2 regions of the Allosphingosinicella flava genome follow, and region 1 is predicted to be linked to the other one. Evidence: predicted binding sites of a transcription regulator. Region 1 holds the regulator's gene; the other holds the start of a gene.
What was found. Region 1 encodes LexA, which represses DNA repair genes until DNA is damaged. Its sites were predicted from a motif close to GTTCCNCNCTTGTTCT; they were not measured.

Region 2: a site for LexA is predicted at 2,759-2,774, ahead of IC614_RS06370 (S24 family peptidase). Genes of this name have one in related genera too.

The regions. Positions count from the first base shown of each region.
Region 1 is NZ_CP065592.1:894,067-899,235, forward strand. It holds gene IC614_RS04645 (anthranilate synthase component II) at 1-335, shown strand, start outside; gene IC614_RS04650 (TadE/TadG family type IV pilus assembly protein) at 458-1,702, shown strand; gene IC614_RS04655 (TadE/TadG family type IV pilus assembly protein) at 1,702-2,169, shown strand; gene IC614_RS04660 (TadE/TadG family type IV pilus assembly protein) at 2,166-2,570, shown strand; gene lexA (transcriptional repressor LexA) at 2,655-3,326, shown strand; gene IC614_RS04670 (VOC family protein) at 3,339-3,677, shown strand; gene ilvC (ketol-acid reductoisomerase) at 3,792-4,775, shown strand; gene IC614_RS04680 (phosphatase PAP2 family protein) at 4,807-5,169, opposite strand, start outside.
Region 2 is NZ_CP065592.1:1,231,885-1,237,053, forward strand. It holds gene IC614_RS06360 (autotransporter assembly complex protein TamA) at 1-1,794, opposite strand, end outside; gene IC614_RS06365 (hypothetical protein) at 1,793-2,068, shown strand; gene IC614_RS06370 (S24 family peptidase) at 2,065-2,703, opposite strand; gene IC614_RS06375 (hypothetical protein) at 2,994-3,320, shown strand; gene IC614_RS06380 (DNA topoisomerase IB) at 3,365-4,372, shown strand; gene IC614_RS06385 (mechanosensitive ion channel family protein) at 4,372-5,169, shown strand, end outside.

The DNA.
Region 1 (5,169 bases):
ACCAAGCGATCGGCCGGCATTTCGGCGGCCGGGTCGAACGCTGCGGCACGGTGATGCACGGCAAGACCTCCGCCATCTGGCATGACGGCACCGGCCTCTTTACGGGCCTGCCCGATCCGCTGACCGTCGCCCGTTACCATTCTCTCGTCGTTCCGGAAACGACCCTGCCCGCTTGCCTGTCGGTCACGGCGCGAACCGACGACGGGGTGATCATGGGCATTGCGCATCGCGATCTTCCCATCCACGGCGTCCAATTCCACCCGGAAAGCATCGCGAGCGAGGGGGGGCATGCGCTGCTCGCCAATTTTCTCGCCCTGGCCGGGGCGCCTGGTTAACGCCGCATACGGAATTCGCCGCCTTTATCCGCGCGTAAAGCCTGCCGTTAACCATTCACCCTAAGCATCTGTAAAGAAGCCTAAGCTATTGTCGTGCCGATAATAAGCCTGAGAGGCGACATATGGGTGTACGCGCTTTTCTCCGCAGGTTGCGGATGGACAGACGGGGCAATGCGCTCGTCTTGATCGGCGCCGCGATGCCGGTCATCGTCGGCTCGGCCGGCCTCGCGGTCGACACCATTCAGCTCAGCCTCCTCAAACGCCAGATGCAGCGCGCGGCCGACAGCGGCGCCCTCGCCGGGGCCTTTGCCCGCGTCCAGAACAAAACGATCGGCGCCGCGGTCCAGCAGGCGCTGGACTATAACGGTTCGGTCCGGCTCGCCGCCCCGCCGGTCATCGAAAATGCGCCCACGACCGGCCCTTATGCGAACAACAACCGCGCGGTTCGCGTCATTCTCACCGCCAAGCGGTCCGTGCCCTTCATGTCCTTCTTCACCGGCCACGATCATCCGCTTCGGGTCGAGGCGACCGCCGCCCTCGTCTATACCGGCAAATATTGCATGGTCGCGCTGGATGAATCGGTTGGAACCGGCATCACCTTCTCCGGCAACAGCACGGTGAACCTGGGCTGCGGCGTCATCGCCAACAATAGCGGCGCCGCGGCCGTTTCGGGCGCGGGCAGCGCCGCCGTCGTCGCTTCGCCGATCGCCGCGGTGGGCGGCGTGCCGCCGAGCAGCGCCTATAAGGGGGAAACCCTCCTCCTGCCTTACTCGCTGAAGCAGGCCGATCCCTTCGCCAATCTGCCGCACCCCTCGCCTCCCTCCCCCTGCAGCGGCGGCGCGATCGATGTGGGCAGCAAGGCCACGCAAAATATCGGCCCGGGCTGCTATACCGGCCTGGCGGTCCACGGGACGCTGAACCTCGCGCCCGGCACTTATTACATCACCGGCGACATCACGATTAACGCGCAATCGACCGTCAAGGGCACCGGCGTCACCCTGGTCTTCACCAGCCCGACGCCGACGATCCAGACGTCCTTTCCCAACATCCGCATCGACGGCGGCGCGAAGCTGGATCTGACCGCCCCCAGCAGCGGCGACTATAAGGGCGTCCTCATGTATTATGACGGCCGCCGCATCGACGGCGACCATTATATCAACGGCAACAGCTATTCGAAGCTCGAAGGCGCTTTCTATTTCCCCAAGCAGAGGCTCACCTTCAACGGCAATTCCGGCATGGACAGCAATTGCATCCAGCTGGTGGCGAACCGCCTGACCTTTACCGGCAATACCGAAATCACCAATAGCTGCCCCTCCGACGGCGGCGCCAAGTCGTTCGACGCAAGCTGGGTCCGGCTGGTCCGGTGATGCGCGGGCTTCTCCACCGGCTGCGGACAAACGAGCGCGGGGCGAGCGTGATCGAATTCGCCTTCGCCGCGCCCGTGCTGGCGATGGTGCTGGTGAACGCCATCGACCTTGCCGAGGGCCTGGCCCGCAAGTTCGAGCTGGAACAGGCAAGCTATCGCGCCCTCGAAAAAATCACCGCCGGCACCGTCGGCGCAACCATGGACTCTATCCGGCGCGAAGCGGCGGCGGTGGCGGGAGAAGATGAAACCAATGTCACGATCCGCTCCTGGCTCGAATGCAACCGGGTGGAGCAGCCCAGCATCAACGGCGCCTGCACCGGCACAGAGGAAACGGCGCGCTTCGTGTCGGTGACGATCCGCGGCTATTACAAACCGAAATTCACCGCCAGCATCGTCTCCCGCGCGGTCGGCGCCAGCCCGAATGGCAGCTTCCCGCTTCGGGCCACGGCAACGATGAGGGTCCAATGATCCGCCCGCTTCGCCGCGATGAACGGGGCGCCTCGACGCTCGAATTCGCGCTGGTCGCCCCGGCTCTCATCCTGTTTCTGATCGGCATTCCCCAGATCGGCATGCTCTATTTCGCCAATGCCGGGCTCAACAACGCCCTGGCCGAGGGCGCGCGCCAGGCGACGCTCTGGCCGCGTCCCGATGAGGCCCAGATCAAGGCACGCATCGCCGCCGGCCAGTTCGGCCTCAAACCCTCCGCACTCACTATCGCGCCGCTTGCTTATGGAAACAGCGATGGCGCCGATTATGCGGAAATCACGATGCGCTATAATGTGCAGCTCGACTTCGGTTTTTTCCGCCCGGATCCGATCCTGTTGCAAAAGAGCCGCCGCGTCTATCTTCAGCGCATGCCGGCGCCATGATGGCGCGCCGCGACGGAGCCGCTTGACAGGGATCATTGCGTTTCCTACACGTTCTCCGTTCGTTCCTTATGGAGAGTGCGGGACATGCTCACGCGCAAGCAACACGAATTGCTCTGCTATATTCACGATCATCTCGCCGCGAGCGGCGTATCGCCCTCGTTCGAGGAGATGAAGGATGCTCTCGAGCTCAAGTCCAAATCCGGCGTCCACCGGCTCATTTCGGCATTGGAGGAGCGCGGCTTCATCCGCCGCCTGCCCAACCGCGCCCGTGCGCTCGAAATATTGAAGGCGCCGGAGCGGACGGAGGCAAAGGGTTTGGCGGCATCCCCAATGCGCGTTCAGGCGGCCAAGCCAGCCCTTCCCGCCGCCGCGAACGACATCGTCGAGCTTCCCCTGCACGGCAAGATCGCGGCGGGCACGCCGATCGAGGCGCTGCAAGGCACCGAAAGCCTGCCCGTTCCGGCCGCCTTGCTCGGCCCGGGCGAGCATTATGCCCTCGAAGTGTCCGGTGATTCCATGGTCGAGGAAGGCATTCTCGACGGCGACTATGCGCTGATCCGCCGCACCGACACCGCGCGGGACGGAGAAATCGTGGTGGCGCTGATCGACAATAGCGAAGCGACGCTCAAGACCTTCCGCCGTGAAGGCTCGATGGTCCGCCTGGATCCCGCCAACCGCCTCTACGATCCGCAGCGTTACCGGCCCGAACAGGTCGTCGTGCAGGGCCGCCTCGCCGGCCTGCTCCGGCGCTACTGACCGGAGGCTCGGATGGCCAGGATCAATTATGTCGAGCTGCCGGTGAAGGACATCGCGGCGACGCGCACCTTCTACCAGCAGGCTTTCGGCTGGAGCCTCGCCGAATTCGGCCCCTCTTACGCGGCGACGACGACTGGCGATGTCGATCTCGGCCTCCAGGGCGATCCGGATGAAGCGACCGCCGCGCCCCTGCCGGTGATCGAAGTTCCGGATCTGGAGGCGGCGCTCGCTAAGGTGCGTGCCGAAGGCGCGATCGTCACGCGCCCGATCTTCGCCTTTCCCGGCGGCCGCCGCTTCCATTTCACCGATCCCAGCGGCAACGAGCTGGCCGTCGTGAAGAGCGGCGACTGACGCCGCGGAGGTTCGCCCGCTTGTCGATCCTGGGCTTTCGCCGGGCCGGGCAACGGGTCTATGCCGTGCCTTCCGGCCTTTCCGTCTGGCCGGGTCGCGCATCGGAGGATTGTCATGACCATCTATCGCGATGCGGATGCGGACCTTGCCCTGATCCAGGCAAAGAAAGTCGCCGTCATCGGTTACGGCAATCAGGGCCGCGCTCAAGCGCTGAACCTGCGTGACAGCGGCGTTCACGACATCCGCGTCGCCCTTCAGCCGGGCTCGACGCGCATCGTGCAAGCGCGAACCGACGGTTTCCAGGTATTTGCCCCGGCCGAAGCGGCGGTCTGGGCGGACGTCGTCGCCATCCTTATTCCCGACGAATATCAGGGCGATCTTTATACCCAAGAACTGCACGACCGGCTGAAGCCCGGCGCGGCCCTCATTTTCGCGCATGGCCTCGCCATCCGCTTCGACCTCATCGTGCCGCGTGCCGATCTCGATATCCTGCTCGTCGCCCCGAAAGGCCCCGGCACCGCTCTGCGCGACGACTATCTCGCCGGAAGCGGCCTCATCACCCTCTTCGCAGCCCACCAGAATGCCAGCGGCCAGGCGCGCGCGCTTGCTTTATCCTATGCCGCCGCGCTCGGTGGCGGGCGGAAGGGCATGATCGAAACCACCTTCGCCGAAGAATGCGAGGCCGATCTGTTCAACGAGCAGGCGGTGCTCTGGGGCGCGATCCCCGAACTCATTCTCGCCGGCTACGACACGCTGACGGAGGCGGGATTCTCCCCGGAAATCGCCTATTTCGAATGCCTGACCGAAGTGAAATTGCTGGCCGACCTTCTCGTCGCGCGCGGCATCGCCGGCATGCGCGAAGCCATTTCCAATACCGCCGAATATGGCGCCATGACCGGCGGCCTGCGTATTGTGAACGACGGCACCCGCGCCGAAATGCGGCGCATCCTCGCCGAGGTGCAGGACGGCGGCTTCGCCCGCGCGCTGGTCGCGGAGGCGAAGGCGGGCTATCCGCGCCTCAAGGCCGCGCGCGCCGCTTCCGCGCGCCATCCGCTGGAAAAGATTGCCGAAACGATGCGCGCGCTGGATAATCGGTAAATCCCCGGCCCTCTTCAATGAGGCCGCCCCCTCATCCTTGCCGCGATACCCCATCCTTGCGCAGCAAGGCGGCAAGACATGCCGTCCAGGCGAGCCCGAACGACCAGCCGGCCGCCACGTCGCTCGGCCAGTGCACGCCCAGCACCACGCGGCTCAACCCGATGATGAAAGCGAGCAGCAAGGCCGCGGCGACCCAGCCCGGCCGCCTTCGCCTGGGCAGCAAAAGCGCCAAGGCGAGCCACACGATCAGGCCGTTCGCGGCATGGCCGCTCGGGAAACTCGCCGAATCGACCGTGGCAAGCCGATCGGCAAGGACGGGCCGGTCGCGATCGACCGCGATCTTCTGCAACGCCACCGCCGCCCGCCCGCCAAATGTGATGGCGAGGAGAATGGC
Region 2 (5,169 bases), 340 kb from region 1:
CACGATGCTGAGGCTGTTTTCGAACAAAGGCGTCCGCACCCGCGCCTCTATCGAAAATTCGGCAAGGCTGCGGCCGCCGATCGGATCGCGGAAGACCGGGTCGCGCGGCCCCAGGGCCTGATAGCCGTAACCGCGCACCGAGCCGCCGCCGCCCGCATAGAAGCGGCGGGACGGCGCGATCCGGTCGCGCTCCGCGCCGAGGATCGTCCCGAGCCGGACCCGCCCGGCGAAAACCACGCGATCGTTCACCGGCCGGTAGAAGCTGGCGTCGATCTGAGCGCGGGCATAGCCGAACGCGCCGTCCTGCAACGATATCTCCGGCGACAGGCGGCCGGAAAGGCGGAAGCCGCGCGTCGGATCGAGCAGGTCGTCCGATCCGTCATAGGCAAGGCCCGCGGGCAAGGCGCCGATAAAGAAAGTGCGGCTACGCTCCTGCTCGCTGGCTAGATCGACGTCGCGCTCGTCCGACGCGAGCAGTTCGGCGCCAGCGAACCAGGTCCACGCCTTTTGCCAGATGATGTTGGATTGGCGTTCGATATTGCCGGACAAAGTGAAGGTATGCGCCTCATAGGCTTCGCGCTCGACATGGGTGGCGGCGACGAGGGCGTTCAGCACCTGATCCCGGCGACGGAAATTGTTGCGGCGGAGCGTGGCGGAGATAACTTGCTCGCGCGTGCCAAGGACGCCGCGAAACGTGACGGCGCCTTCGGGCGGCAGCAAATTGCGGTGCTGCCAGCTGCCTTCGACCCGCAGGCCTTCCCCCGTGCCATAACCGATTTCGCCCGCGACGGTGCGCGGCGGGGCCGGTTCGAGCGCGACGGCGACATCGACGCGGCCCGTCGCCTCGTTGGCCACCGGCCGGACCATGACGGTGGAGACTAGTCCCGTAGCGACGAGAGCGCGGCGCAGGTCTTCCAGCCGGGATTGCTCGAACGGATCGCCTTCGTCGAAGCGCGCAATGACGCCGATATGTTCGGGCGAGAAGAGCGGCGTGCCATCGACAACGATCGCGCCGAACCGGCGGTCGCCGCCGGGCGCCACGGGCAAGCGCAACGTGGCGCTGCGCGCTTCGTGATCGACGACGATGTCGAGCTCGCCGACCGTGGCGAAAGCATAGCCCTGCTCGCCGAGCGCCACGCGCAACGCCGCCGTTCCCGCCGTCACCGCGGCGGCATCGACCGGATCGTTTTGCCGGATGCCGAAAGCCGTGCGCAGACTGGACTCATCGGCCCCCGCCGCCTCGATGCCAGGGAGGCTCACTTCGGCGAAACGGTAGAGGGCGCCGGGTTGCGCCTCGAGGATCACGTTCACCTGGCCCGTGCCGGCACCGGATTCCGCACGCGCCTCGACGACGGCGTCGTAATAGCCCCTTGCCCGCAGCAATTGGATCAGGAGATCGCGATCCTCGTCGGCGCGGCGGTCGATCTGCGCGGCGTTGGCGGGATCGCCGCGATTGGCTTCGAGAACCGACAATTCCGCGAATTGAGCGCGGATGCCGCCGGCGTCGATGCCATCGAGGCCGCGGATCGCGACGGTGTAAGTTCGCTCCACCGCCGCGTCGGCCACGGCCGTGTCGGGTATGTCCGGAATGCCGTCATCCGCCCCGCTTTCGAGGTCCGGCCATTCCACGCCAAGGCCGGGCAGGGGATCCAGCGGCGCGGAAGGGTCGAGCGGCGCCTGCAACGCCGGGTCCAGCACCTCGGCATCCTGGCCCATGGCCGGGCTGTGACAAAGAAAAAGGGCAGTCGCGGCCATCAGCGCCGCCACTCGCCGCCCCGCCGCGACTTCCGACATGAGCGAAACCTACAGGGAGGAAGCCGCCGCCGCCAGAGAAGATTGCATCGCCTGGGCGCTGGAAAAGACGCGGCCGACCTGCCATGGAGACCCTATGGCTGACACTCCTTCCACGCAGCCCCGGTCGGCCGGGGTCTTCCTTGCGCTCGCGATGGTCGCCGGGGCGGTGATCGGGACGTTCGCGGGAGAGCCGAGCCTCGGCTTCCTGATCGGGCTCGGCACCGGAATCGCCGTGACCCTCGCCCTCTGGCTGATCGACCGCCGCCGGACCTAGCGGAGCGGACGGCCGACCCAAACGACGCGGCCGACAATCTCCATGTCCGACAGCGCGCAATCCGGCCAGCCCGGATAAGCGGCATTGTCGCTGACGATCGACACACGGCGCGCGGCGGGATTCATCGCGATCCGCTTCACCATCAGGACGCCGTCCACGCGCAGCACGTAAATACCATCGCGCAAGGTTTCGGCACCGTCCGATCCGTCGACCAGGATGTCGTCCCCGTCGGACAGGGTGGGAACCATCGAATCGCCTTCGACGCGGATCATCGATAGCCTGGACGGATCGCCGCGCGTCAGCGTGCGCAGCCACGCCTTGTCGAAACCCAGCAAATTGCGCGCCTGCTCGTCACCCGTGAAAGCGCCCGGCCCTGCCGACGCGCCAATGTCGAGACGCGGCACCGAGACCAGAAGATCGCCGGACGGCGCCTCGTCCGGCGCGCCGAGCAGGCTTTCAGGGACACCGAAATAGCGGGCGAGCAGGCGCCGGTCATCTTCCGCCAGCTTCCTGGGCGTGCCGCGTTTGATGAACTGCTGCATATAAGCGGGATTGCGGCCGAGCATGCGGGACAGGCCAGCATAATCTTCCCGTCTTTCCTCGATCAAACGCTGAAGGGTCGTGCGCACGTCCATGTTCCTCCCATACGGATAGGATTTTTCCTAGACAAGTAGGAAATGGCTTAGGATGAGAACATATCAGGAACGATAGTGAGTCGAAAGGACGGAGGGATGGATCAGGTTTTATGGAGAATAGAGCGCTATTTGCGCCGGACGAACACGCCGGCGACTCGCTTCGGGCGGGACGCACTTCGCGATCCCCGTCTGGTTTTCGATCTGAGAAATGGGCGGGAATTGCGGACGGAGACGGCGGCGCGCCTCGGCGCCTACCTCGATTCGCAAGAACATGGCTTGGAGGCGCGGCGATGATGGCGTTGCAACGCGACGCGTCGAGCGAGTTGCTGCGCGCGATCCGCAGGCGCGCGGGGGACCGGGCCACGCTCGCGATTGAAAATCTGAGCAGCCGCCCTTGGGCCAGCGCGACATTCTCAGGCGCACGGCATCACATCGCCTTTCGGATCGAGGGCGACCATGCCGACGACATGGCGGACGCGCTCCTCACCGGCATCGAAGCCGCCGAATTCACGCTGCGCGGGCATATCGTCGCCGACATCATCGTGCTTGGCCGGGATTTGACCGACCGGGGCGCGGTCCGCATCCGCCTGGAGGCCCTGACGGTCGAGGACGCTTAGCCTCCAGCGGAACGAAATCCGCCGGGCGGCGATTACCATTGCCTATGCTATGCTTCGTCGACGACGCCCTTCCCGGCATCACGCGCCGCCGCGCCGGCCGGGGATGGGCTTATTATGACGCGAAGGGCGACCGGATTGTCGACCGCGCGGAAATCGACCGGCTGAACCGGGTGGGCCTTCCGCCAGCCTATACCGACGCCTGGTTCTGCCCGTCGCCTCATGGCCATATCCAGGCCATCGGCTATGACGACAAAGGCCGGAAACAATATCGCTATCACCTCGATTTTCGCGCGCAGCGGGAGGCCGAGAAATATGACCGCTGCGCGAGTTTCGGCCGCTCCCTCCCCCTGCTCCGCGCCCGCGTCGCCGAGGATATCGCCGGAAGGAAACTGGGCCGCGATGCGGTCGTCGCCGCGGTCGTTCGGTTGATGGACCTCGGCTTCGTCCGGGTCGGCAACGAGGCCTATGCGCAGGCGAACAAGAGTTTCGGCGCGACCACGCTGCGGACGCGGCATGTGTCGGTCACCGGCAAGACGGTGAAGATGCGCTTCAAGGGCAAATCCGGGCAGCTCCAGGAATTGTCGATCACCGACCGCAATCTGACCCGGATGGTGAAGAAATGCCAGGATCTGCCCGGCCAGCATCTGTTCCAATATGTGGACGATCAGGGCGAGCCGCAGCCCGTCAGCTCCAGCGACGTCAACGCTTACATTCGCGATGCGATGGGCCAAGACTTCACCGCCAAGCATTTCCGCACCTGGGGCGCGAGCGTGATCGCGTTCGAACAGATTTGCGCGGCGGGAGAAAAAGGGCTGACCCTGAAGCGGCTGCTCGCGCCCGTCGCCAAGGCGCTGGGGAATACGCCCGCGATCAGCCGCAAATCCTATGTTCACCCCGCGCTGATCGATCTCGTCAAGGCTCATGAGGGGGAGCCCCTCGACGGGTTGCAATGCCCCCGTCCCACCAAGTATCTGTCGAGCGCCGAGCGCGGCCTGATCGACTTTCTCGACACTCTGGCCGCCGAAACGGAAGCGGGGATACAAGCGGCCTGATGACCGATCGAAGCACTGGACCGGCAGGCGCCGCGGAAGATCTATCCGCGCAGGCGGCCAGCCTCATGCGCCAAGCATCCGCCTGGATCGCCGACAACAGCCTCGGCGTGCTGACCGCTGCCCTTGCCGGAACGGTGATCGCGCTCGCCCTGATCGGCATCCGTTCGTTCGGCGCGCGATGGGTGGCGCGCAATACCGGCGACGTTCATTGGCGCTCCGTCTTCGCGCGGACCATCGCCAGAACCAGCCTCTTCTTCATCGTCATGTGCGCGGCGGAACTGGTCGCCGAGCATGCCGCGACGCCCCGCGATCTCCTGCGCCTCATCAACATCCTGTTCGTGATCTCGGCGACGTTCCAGGTCGCGATTTGGGCGCGCGAGCTGATCCTCGGCGCCATCGAGCATCGGGCGGGAGGATCGGACGAACAAAGCACGCTGGGATCGGCGATCGGCATTATCCGCCTGCTCGTCACCATCGGCCTGTTCGCCATCGCCATCGTCGTCATCCTCGACAATCTGGGCGTCAACGTCACCGGCCTCGTCGCGGGTCTCGGCATCGGCGGCATCGCCATCGGCCTCGCGGCGCAGGGCATCTTCTCCGATCTGTTCGCGGCGCTCGCCATCATCTTCGACAAGCCCTTCCGCCGCGGCGACACCATCCATTTCGGCACGATCACCGGCACGGTCGAACGGATCGGCCTCAAGACGACGCGCGTCCGATCCCTGCAAGGCGAGCAGGTCGTGATATCCAACACCAAGCTGCTGGATGAACGCGTCCACAATTACGCGCTTTTCGAA